Regions from separate parts of the Streptomyces sp. NPDC023838 genome, predicted to be linked through region 1. Evidence: riboswitches for the same ligand, from Rfam matches in the RefSeq annotation. Region 1 holds a riboswitch; the other holds the start of a gene.
What was found. A riboswitch is a leader RNA that binds a small molecule or an ion and turns the genes downstream of it on or off. The one in region 1 is predicted to bind cobalamin.
Positions count from the first base shown of each region.

Region 2: another riboswitch for cobalamin. It lies ahead of AB0G17_RS11315 (iron ABC transporter permease); the one in region 1 lies ahead of AB0G17_RS25250 (ribonucleoside-diphosphate reductase subunit alpha).

Region 1 is NZ_JBFAAD010000023.1:40,111-44,428, reverse strand. Features, by position in the region: gene AB0G17_RS25250 (ribonucleoside-diphosphate reductase subunit alpha) at 1-2,321, opposite strand, end outside; cobalamin riboswitch at 2,450-2,620, opposite strand; gene mctP (monocarboxylate uptake permease MctP) at 2,724-4,318, opposite strand, start outside.
Region 2 is NZ_JBFAAD010000007.1:87,397-91,714, forward strand. Features, by position in the region: partial or broken gene AB0G17_RS11305 (ABC transporter substrate-binding protein) at 1-917, opposite strand, end outside; gene AB0G17_RS11310 (ABC transporter ATP-binding protein) at 926-1,693, opposite strand; gene AB0G17_RS11315 (iron ABC transporter permease) at 1,696-2,751, opposite strand; cobalamin riboswitch at 2,861-2,993, opposite strand; gene AB0G17_RS11320 (DUF5988 family protein) at 3,098-3,304, opposite strand; gene AB0G17_RS11325 (amidohydrolase family protein) at 3,629-4,318, shown strand, end outside.

The DNA.
Region 1 (4,318 bases):
TCGGGGGCGGCCTGCTGGACGGGGATGGGGGCGGTGGCCTGGGCGGCGCGGGCGATCCGGGTCGCCGGGCGCGAACGCAGGTAGTACGTGGTCTTCAGACCCTGCTTCCAGGCGTACGCGTACATCGACGACAGCTTGCCGATGGTGGGCGTCTCCAGGAACAGGTTCAGCGACTGCGACTGGTCCAGGAACGGGGTGCGGGCCGCCGCCATGTCGATCAGGCCGCGCTGCGGGATCTCCCACGCCGTGCGGTAGAGCGCGCGCACGTCGGCGGGGATCCAGCTGAAGTCCTGGACCGAGCCGCTGGCCTCGCGCAGCGCCTCGCGGGACTGCGCGTCCCACACGCCGAGCTTCTTCAGGTCCTCCACCAGGTAGCCGTTGACCTGGAGGAACTCACCCGACAGCGTCTCGCGCTTGAACAGGTTGGAGACCTGCGGCTCGATGCACTCGTAGACGCCCGCGATGGAGGCGATGGTCGCGGTCGGGGCGATCGCGAGCAGCAGCGAGTTGCGCATGCCCACCGAGGCGATCCGCTCGCGCAGCGCCGCCCAGCGCTCCGGCCAGTTGAGCTCGACGTCGTAGTGGTCGGGGTGCAGCACGCCGCGCGCGGTGCGGGTCTTGTCCCAGGCGGGCAGCGGGCCGCTGCGCTCGGCGAGGTCGCAGGACGCCTCGTACGCGGTGAGCATGATGCGCTCGGCCAGCTTGGTGGAGAGCGCCTTCGCCTCGGGGGAGTCGAACGGCAGGCGCAGCTTGAAGAAGACGTCCTGGAGGCCCATCGCGCCCAGGCCCACCGGACGCCACTTGGCGTTGGAGCGGCCTGCCTGCTCGGTCGGGTAGAAGTTGATGTCGACGACCCGGTCCAGGAACGTCACGGCGGTACGGACGGCCGCGTCCAGACGCTCCCAGTCGATCTCGCCGGAGGCGAGCACGAAGGCGCCCAGGTTGACCGAGCCGAGGTTGCAGACGGCCGTCTCGCCGTCGTCCGTGACCTCGAGGATCTCGGTGCAGAGGTTGGAGGAGTGGACCGTGTGGCCGGGCTCCGCCGTCTGGTTGGCGGTGCGGTTGGAGGCGTCCTTGAAGGTCATCCAGCCGTTGCCGGTCTGCGCCAGGGTGCGCATCATCCGGCCGTACAGGTCCCGGGCCGGGATGGTCTTCTGGGCGAGACCGGCCGCCTCGGCCTTGCGGTACGCGGCGTCGAACTCGTCGCCCCACAGGTCGACCAGCTCGGGCACGTCGGCCGGGGAGAACAGCGACCAGGTGCCGTCCGCGTCCACGCGGCGCATGAACTCGTCCGGGATCCAGTGCGCCAGGTTCAGGTTGTGCGTACGCCGGGCGTCCTCACCGGTGTTGTCGCGCAGCTCCAGGAACTCCTCGATGTCGGAGTGCCAGGTCTCCAGGTAGACCGCCGCCGCGCCCTTGCGCCGCCCGCCCTGGTTGACGGCCGCCACCGAGGCGTCCAGCGTCTTCAGGAACGGGACGATGCCGTTGGAGTGGCCGTTGGTGCCCCGGATGAGCGAGCCGCGCGAGCGGATGCGGGAGTACGACAGGCCGATGCCGCCCGCGTGCTTCGACAGGCGCGCCACCTGGTGGTAGCGGTCGTAGATCGAGTCCAGCTCGTCCAGCGGGGAGTCCAGCAGGTAGCAGCTGGACATCTGCGGGTGACGGGTGCCGGAGTTGAAGAGCGTGGGGGAGGACGGCAGGTAGTCGAGCCGGCTCATCAGGCCGTACAGCGAGGCGACCTCGTCCAGGGCACGCACCGAGTCGTCCTCGGCCAGGCCCGCCGCGACCCGGAGCATGAAGTGCTGCGGGGTCTCGATGACCTGGCGGGTGATCGGGTGGCGCAGCAGGTAGCGGGAGTAGAGCGTGCGCAGGCCGAAGTAGCCGAAGCGGTCGTCGGCGCCGTCCGCGAGGGAGGCCTCGACCAGCGCGTCCAGGCGGGCCGCGTGCAGCCGCACGAAGTCGGCCGTGCGGTCCGCGATCAGGCCCTCCTCGTGGCCGACCCCGACCGACTGGGAGAAGGTGACCGAGCCCTGGGTCGCGGCCTCCTCGGCGATCGTGATCGTCAGCAGCCGGGCGGCGAGGCGGGAGTACGCCGGGTCCTCGGAGATCAGCCCGGCGGCGGCCTCGGTGGCGAGCCCACGCAGCTCCGCCTCGTCCGAGCGCGCGTTGCGGCCGCGCAGGGCGGCGGCGGCGACACGGCCGGGGTCGGTGTCCGGCAGATCGGCGGTGAGGTCGGTCAGGGTCCGCAGCAGGGCGGTCCCGGGGGCATCGGCCGGCTCTTCGGCGATCGCTGAAGCGGGATCCGCAGGGGCGATGGTCACGTGGGGGCACTCCTCGCTCGGCACGGGGCCTTGGGGAAGTGCGCGGGCACACGGACACACCCCCTCGGGGGTACGCCGCGTCCACTTGCCCATTCCGCGAGGCCCGGACGTCTGGCACCCGGGCCGGACGGCCAGGGCGCGCTGTCGGCAGGTCCTCGGACTGAACAGGTACGCAAATGCGTACGAGTACACCGTTGCGGGACAGTTCCGGATTTGCACCGGATTCCCCTGCGGCGACAGCGAGCATGAGCATACATCTTGTGCCGGGCTCCGGCGGCACCCCCACATGTTGTGTCGTGTCGGCTTCGGAGGGTGTCGGAGCGTCAACTCGTCTTCCAGGAACACGACAACGGGCCGCCGGATTCCCGGCGGCCCGTCGTCGCGTACGGAGGAGGGAGGCGGCTAGTGCAACGCGCCCGCCGTCGCCGGGGGCAGTTCCGTCTGTACGCCCGGGTCGCCCGCGTCCGCCGTGTAGTCCTCCGGGGACGTCTCGTCGACGCCGTCGGGGGCCTTCAGGGCCCTCAGGGCCACCGTGAGGACGACCGTCACCGCGACGTTCAGGACGAACGCCGTCAGGCCGATGTAGCCGATCTCACCGATGCCGGGGATCTCCTTGGAGCTGCCGCCGAAGTGCTTCTGGGTGGGCGAGGCGACTCCGTACGCGGCGAGCGTGCCGTACGCCATGCCGACCGCCCAGCCCGCCAGCAGCGCCCAGCGGTGGAACCAGCGGGTGAACAGACCGCCGACCAGCGCGGGGAAGGTCTGGAGGATCCAGATGCCGCCCAGCAGCTGGAAGTTGATCGCGACCGTCTTGTCCATCGTCAGGACGAAGACCAGCGCGCCCACCTTCACCAGGAGCGAGACCAGCTTGGAGACCTTGGTCTCCTGCTCCGGCGTGGCGTCCGGCTTGAGGAAGTCCTTGTAGATGTTGCGGGTGAAGAGATTCGCAGCCGCGATCGACATGATCGCCGCCGGGACGAGCGCGCCGATGCCGATCGCCGCGAACGCCACGCCCGCGAACCAGTCCGGGAACATGTCCTCGAAGAGCTGCGGGATCGCCAGCTGGCCGTTCTTGACCTTGACCCCGGCCGCGATCGCCATGAAGCCGAGCAGCGCGAGCAGACCCAGCATCAGCGAGTACAGCGGCAGGATCGTGGTGTTGCGGCGGATGACGTTGCGGCTGCGGGAGGAGAGGGTCGCGGTGATCGAGTGCGGGTACATGAAGAGCGCCAGCGCCGAGCCGAGGGCGAGCGTGGCGTAGGTCCACTGGCCCGCGTCGCCGGGCACCAGCGCGCCCGTGGGCTTCCCGGCCGCGTTGGGCGTCTCGAACTTGTGCCGGGCCGCCGCGAAGATGTCGTCGAAGCCGCCGAGCTTGATCGGGATGTAGATGATCGCCACCAGGATGACGATGTAGATCAGGGTGTCCTTCACGAACGCGATCAGTGCGGGGGCGCGCAGACCCGAGGAGTACGTGTACGCCGCGAGCACCGCGAAGGCGATCAGCAGCGGCAGGTCCTTGAGGAACCAGTTGCTGGAGCCGCCGATGCCCATCACGTCGAGCACCGCCTGGATGCCGACCAGCTGGAGCGCGATGTAGGGCATCGTGGCGAGGATGCCGGTGATCGCGACTGCGAGCGAGAGCCCCTTGGAGCCGAACCGGCCGCGTACGAAGTCCGAGGTCGTCACATAGCCGTGCTTGTGCGAGACCGACCAGAGCCGGGGCAGGAACGTGAAGATCAGCGGATAGACGAGGATCGTGTACGGCACCGCGAAGAACCCGGCCGCGCCCGCCGCGTAGACCGCCGCGGGGACCGCGACGAAGGTGTACGCCGTGTAGAGGTCGCCGCCGAGCAGGAACCAGGTGACCCAGGTGCCGAACGAGCGGCCGCCGAGCCCCCATTCGTCCAGGCTCTGCTCGTTCTCGGCGCGGCGCCAGCGGGCGGCCATGAAGCCGATGACCGTGACGGCCAGGAAGAAGAAGATGAAGACGCCGAGCG
Region 2 (4,318 bases), on a different contig from region 1:
TCGAGGACGAAGATGCGCCGGTGCTTGACGGCGGAGACGTTGCGCAGCGGGGCATAGGACAGGAGGAACTTCTTCTTCTCCTCGGCGCTCACATCTCCGTAGTCGCAGATGACGATGGTGTCCGGGTCGCGCTCGACGACGCTCTCCCAGCCGACGGTGGTCCAGGAGTCCGCCACGTCGTGCATGACGTTGACGCCTCCGGCCTCGGTGATGATCTGCTCCGGTGCGGCATAGCGGCCGGAGGTGAAGGGCGTGTCCCGGCCGCTGTCGTAGAGGAAGACCGACGGACGGTCGGCTCCGTTGGGCGCCTTCGCCCGCACGTCGGCGATCTGCTTCTTGAAGTCCTGGATCAGCGCGGCGGCCCGCTTCTCGACGCCGAACAACCTGCCGAGGTTGGTGAGGTCGGCGTAGAGGGCGTCCAGTGGCGGCATGATGCCGCGCGAGGACGACGTGCGGCCGTTGTGGCAGGACTCGGTGAGGACGTACGAGGCGACGCCGAGCTTCTTGAGCGCGTCGGGGGTGAAGCCTCCGTCCTCACGGAATCCGTAGTTCCAGCCGGCGAAGACCAGATCGGCGCGGGCGTCGAGGACGTTCTCCTTGGTGAGCTGGTCCTTGGACAGCCATGTCACCTTGTCGTAGCCGCCCTTCCAGGGCAGACCGCCGATGTCCCCCTTGTCGTCGGGCATGGCGAAACCAGCCATGCGGTCCTCCAGGCCGAGGGCGAACATCAGCTCGGTGATACCGACGTCATTGGTGACGACGCGTTCGGGGACCTTGTCGTACGTCACCTGGCGGCCGCAGTTGGTGAGGGTGACCGGCGATGACTTGGCGTCCCCGGACCCGGACGACTCGACCGTGGCACCACAACCGGTGGCGGCCACGGCCAGGCAGAGGGCGGTGGCGAGCAGCTTGCGCATGGGGATCCTCAGGTGGTGGGCGGGAGCAGGTCGAACAGGAGCTGGAGGGCGCCGGTTCCTGGATGGCGTACGCGGTGCGCGCGCACGCCGAACACCGACGCCAGCAGTGCGGGTTCAAGGACCTCGTGCGGCGGACCGCTGGCCGCGATCCGGCCGCCGTCGATGACGTACAGGACATCGCAGTGTGCGGCGGCGAGGTTGAGGTCGTGCAGGGCGGCCAGCACGGTCAGGCCGCTGTCGCGGACCAGCGTGAGGACGTCCAACTGGTGGGCGATGTCGAGGTGGTTGGTGGGTTCGTCGAGGACCAGCACCTGGGGTTGCTGGGCGAGTGCGCGGGCGATGAGGGCCCGCTGTTTCTCGCCGCCGGACAGGCTCAGGAAGCCCCGGTCGGCGAGATGGGCGACGCCCGTCCGCGTCATCGCCCGTGCGCAGATCTCCCGGTCCGATGCGGCCGTACGGTCGCGGTGCGGCAGCCGCCCCATGGCGACCACCTCGGCCACCGTGAAGTCGAAGTCGGCGGACGACTCCTGCGGCAGCGCGGCCAGGACGCGGGCGGCGGCCCGGGGGCGCATGGCGTGCAGAGCCTCGCCGTCCAGCCGTATGGTTCCCCGGGCCGGGCGCAGCGCCCGGTACACACTGCGCAGCAGGGTCGACTTCCCGCTGCCGTTGGGCCCGACGAGTCCGACGAACGCCCCGGTGTCCACGGCGAGCCGGACGTCCTCGACCAGCCGGGCCCCGGCGGCCTCGATCGTCACCTCGTCGATGTCGAGCCGCATCCTCAGCTCCCCCCGAACGCGTAGCCGCCGCGCCGCATCAGCAGCAGGAACGCGGGAACCCCGACCACCGCGGTGATCACGCCGACCGGCAGCTCGGCCGGGGCCAGCAGTAGCCGCGACAGCACGTCCGCCCACACCAGCAGCACCGCTCCGGCGAGCGGCGCCACGGCGAGCACCCGCCGGTGGTCGGCGCCGACCAGCATCCTGACGACGTGCGGCACCATCAGTCCGACGAACCCGATGGCCCCGCTGACCGCGACGACGGCTCCCGTGACGGCGGCCGTGACCAGGAACAACTCCCTGCGCAGCCGGGCCGGTTGGACGCCGAGGGCGGCCGCGGTCTCGTCGCCCATGGCGAGGGCGTTGAGCGCTTCGGCGCGCCACCGCAGCCACGTCCATCCGCCCGCCACGGTCACCGCGGCGATGGGGACCTGCGCCCAGGTCGCGCCGCCCAGACTGCCCAGCAGCCACATCATCGCCGACCGGGCCGCCTCGCCCCGGGCCGCACCGAACACCATGACCGTGGTGAGGGCCTCGAAGCCGTACGCCAGTGCCGTCCCCGTCAGGATCAGCCGCAGTGGGGTGAGCCCGCGGGGTGAGCGGGCCACGGCGTACACCAGCGCCATGGCCGCAAGCGCCGAGGCGAACGCCGACACCGACAGCGCCCACACCCCCAGCCCCGCGAACGCCCCCAGCAGGATGACGGCGTTGGCGCCCACCGCCGCACCCGAGGAGATGCCCAGGACGAACGGGTCGGCCAGCGCGTTGCGGACCATCGCCTGCACGGCGACACCGACCGCCGCGAGCCCGGCCCCGACGACGGCGCCGAGCAGGACCCGGGGCAGCCGGATCTCCCAGACGATGGTGTACGCGGCCGCGTCACGCGCGTGCACGGTTCCGCCGGTGAGCCCGGCCCACAGAAAGCGCGGCACGTGCCCCCAGCCGACCCCGGCGGCGCCAAGTCCCACGCCGCACATGAGTGACAGCAGGAGCACCAGTCCCAGCGCCAGGCTGAGCGGCAGCACGGGTATCCGGCCGGGGGCAGTCCTTCGGTGCACGGGCGGGGCCGTCCTTCGCATGGGCCGCCTGCTGAAGACAGAGCAGGAGACAGCCCGTACGGCCGCACCGGCCGCGCGGCCCCCTCTCGCAGTCCACGGCGAGCAGTCAACGGATCGCTGGACCCCTCGCGGGCGATCGGGCTCGCGCGACGGACCCCAGGGTCGCCGCGCACACCGTTGCGGGTCAGCGCCGGACTCTCACCGGACTTCCCCCACGGGAGGCAAGGCGAGCCTAACAAACCGCTCTCCAGGGCCGCCCGGGCCTACCGCCCTTGCCCGTCCCCGTACTCCTGCCCACGAGCCGTGGGGTGACGAATCCCGAGCGAGGACGCCCGGTGGCCGCCGGCTACTCGGCAATCGCGGTGCGGTAGATCCACTGGTAGACCCGCAGTGATCCCTCGGCGGTGTCCTGGTGCCGCTGGGTGGCCTCGAAGTGTTCGTAGCCGCCCCTGAACGGCACCTTCACCTCGGCGTCCGGCTCGGTGATCGTCACGATGCGGTCCGGCAGGTCATCCGGGCCGCCCTCAAGCACAGCCCTCGCAGCATTCGACACAGCCAGCTCCTTTGCGGGTCATTGCACGGCGGAGTGACTTCTTCCCCGGTCGTACACGGAACCACGGCCCCGAACTCCCAAATCCCTCCGCTGGACGAATGCCCGGCGTCGAGTAACGGGCGAGTTGTCACCCTCCCCCTGTCGGAGCGCACTGGCGTCCGGGTGACAAGTCGAACACCTTCGCCCCGAGGCCCGGCCATTTCGGCAAGCCTGCCAGGACCATTCCATGGGCACATTCCCCATGCCCTTGCGGCACGCGCCGAATTGGCCGCCATAGCCCAGGGCCGCGACAGAAGACCGAGTCAACCGGAGGTCATCATCGGCATGTCACACATCACCAGGCGCCTCGGCATGGCCGGTGCGGTACTGACAGCGGTGGCCGTCGCCGCCTCGTCGACCGGGGCGGGCTCGGCGGTGGCCGGGACGGCGTGTTTTGACCGCGCGAGAGAGCCCTACACCTCTCAGGTCGACAGTCATCTGCACTTCCGCCCGTTCGGTGGCCCGGCGATCGGGTTCGACGAACTCACCGGCTACCTGCACAAGAGCGGTGTCCGGCACGCCAGCATGTACGGCATCGGGCAGATGCTGCCGGTGAACTCCCCCTGCACGTACTACCTGGACTGCCCCGGCACATCCGTCGCGCCCAGCATGAAGAACGACTTCGCCAACGCCGAGAATTACGTGGCGGCGAAGCCCAAGGACCCCGAACTCGCCGTCTCCATGACCTTTATGGATCTGAATCACCCGGAGACCATCCCGCCGGGCATCGCGCTGTACGACAAGGAGTTCCCAGGGGTTTTCCGGTGGGCGGGAGAGGTGAACCTCGTCAAGCAGGCGCTGTTCCCCAACCACCACACCGCCGCGACGAGCGAGAACATCAAGAACTGGGCACCGTTCATGAAGGTGCTACGGAACCGCGGGATCCCGATCACCATCCACTCGGACCTCGGGAACAACGCGGAGCAGACCAAGTATCTCCATCTGATGGAGGAGACGCTTCACCGGTATCCGGCG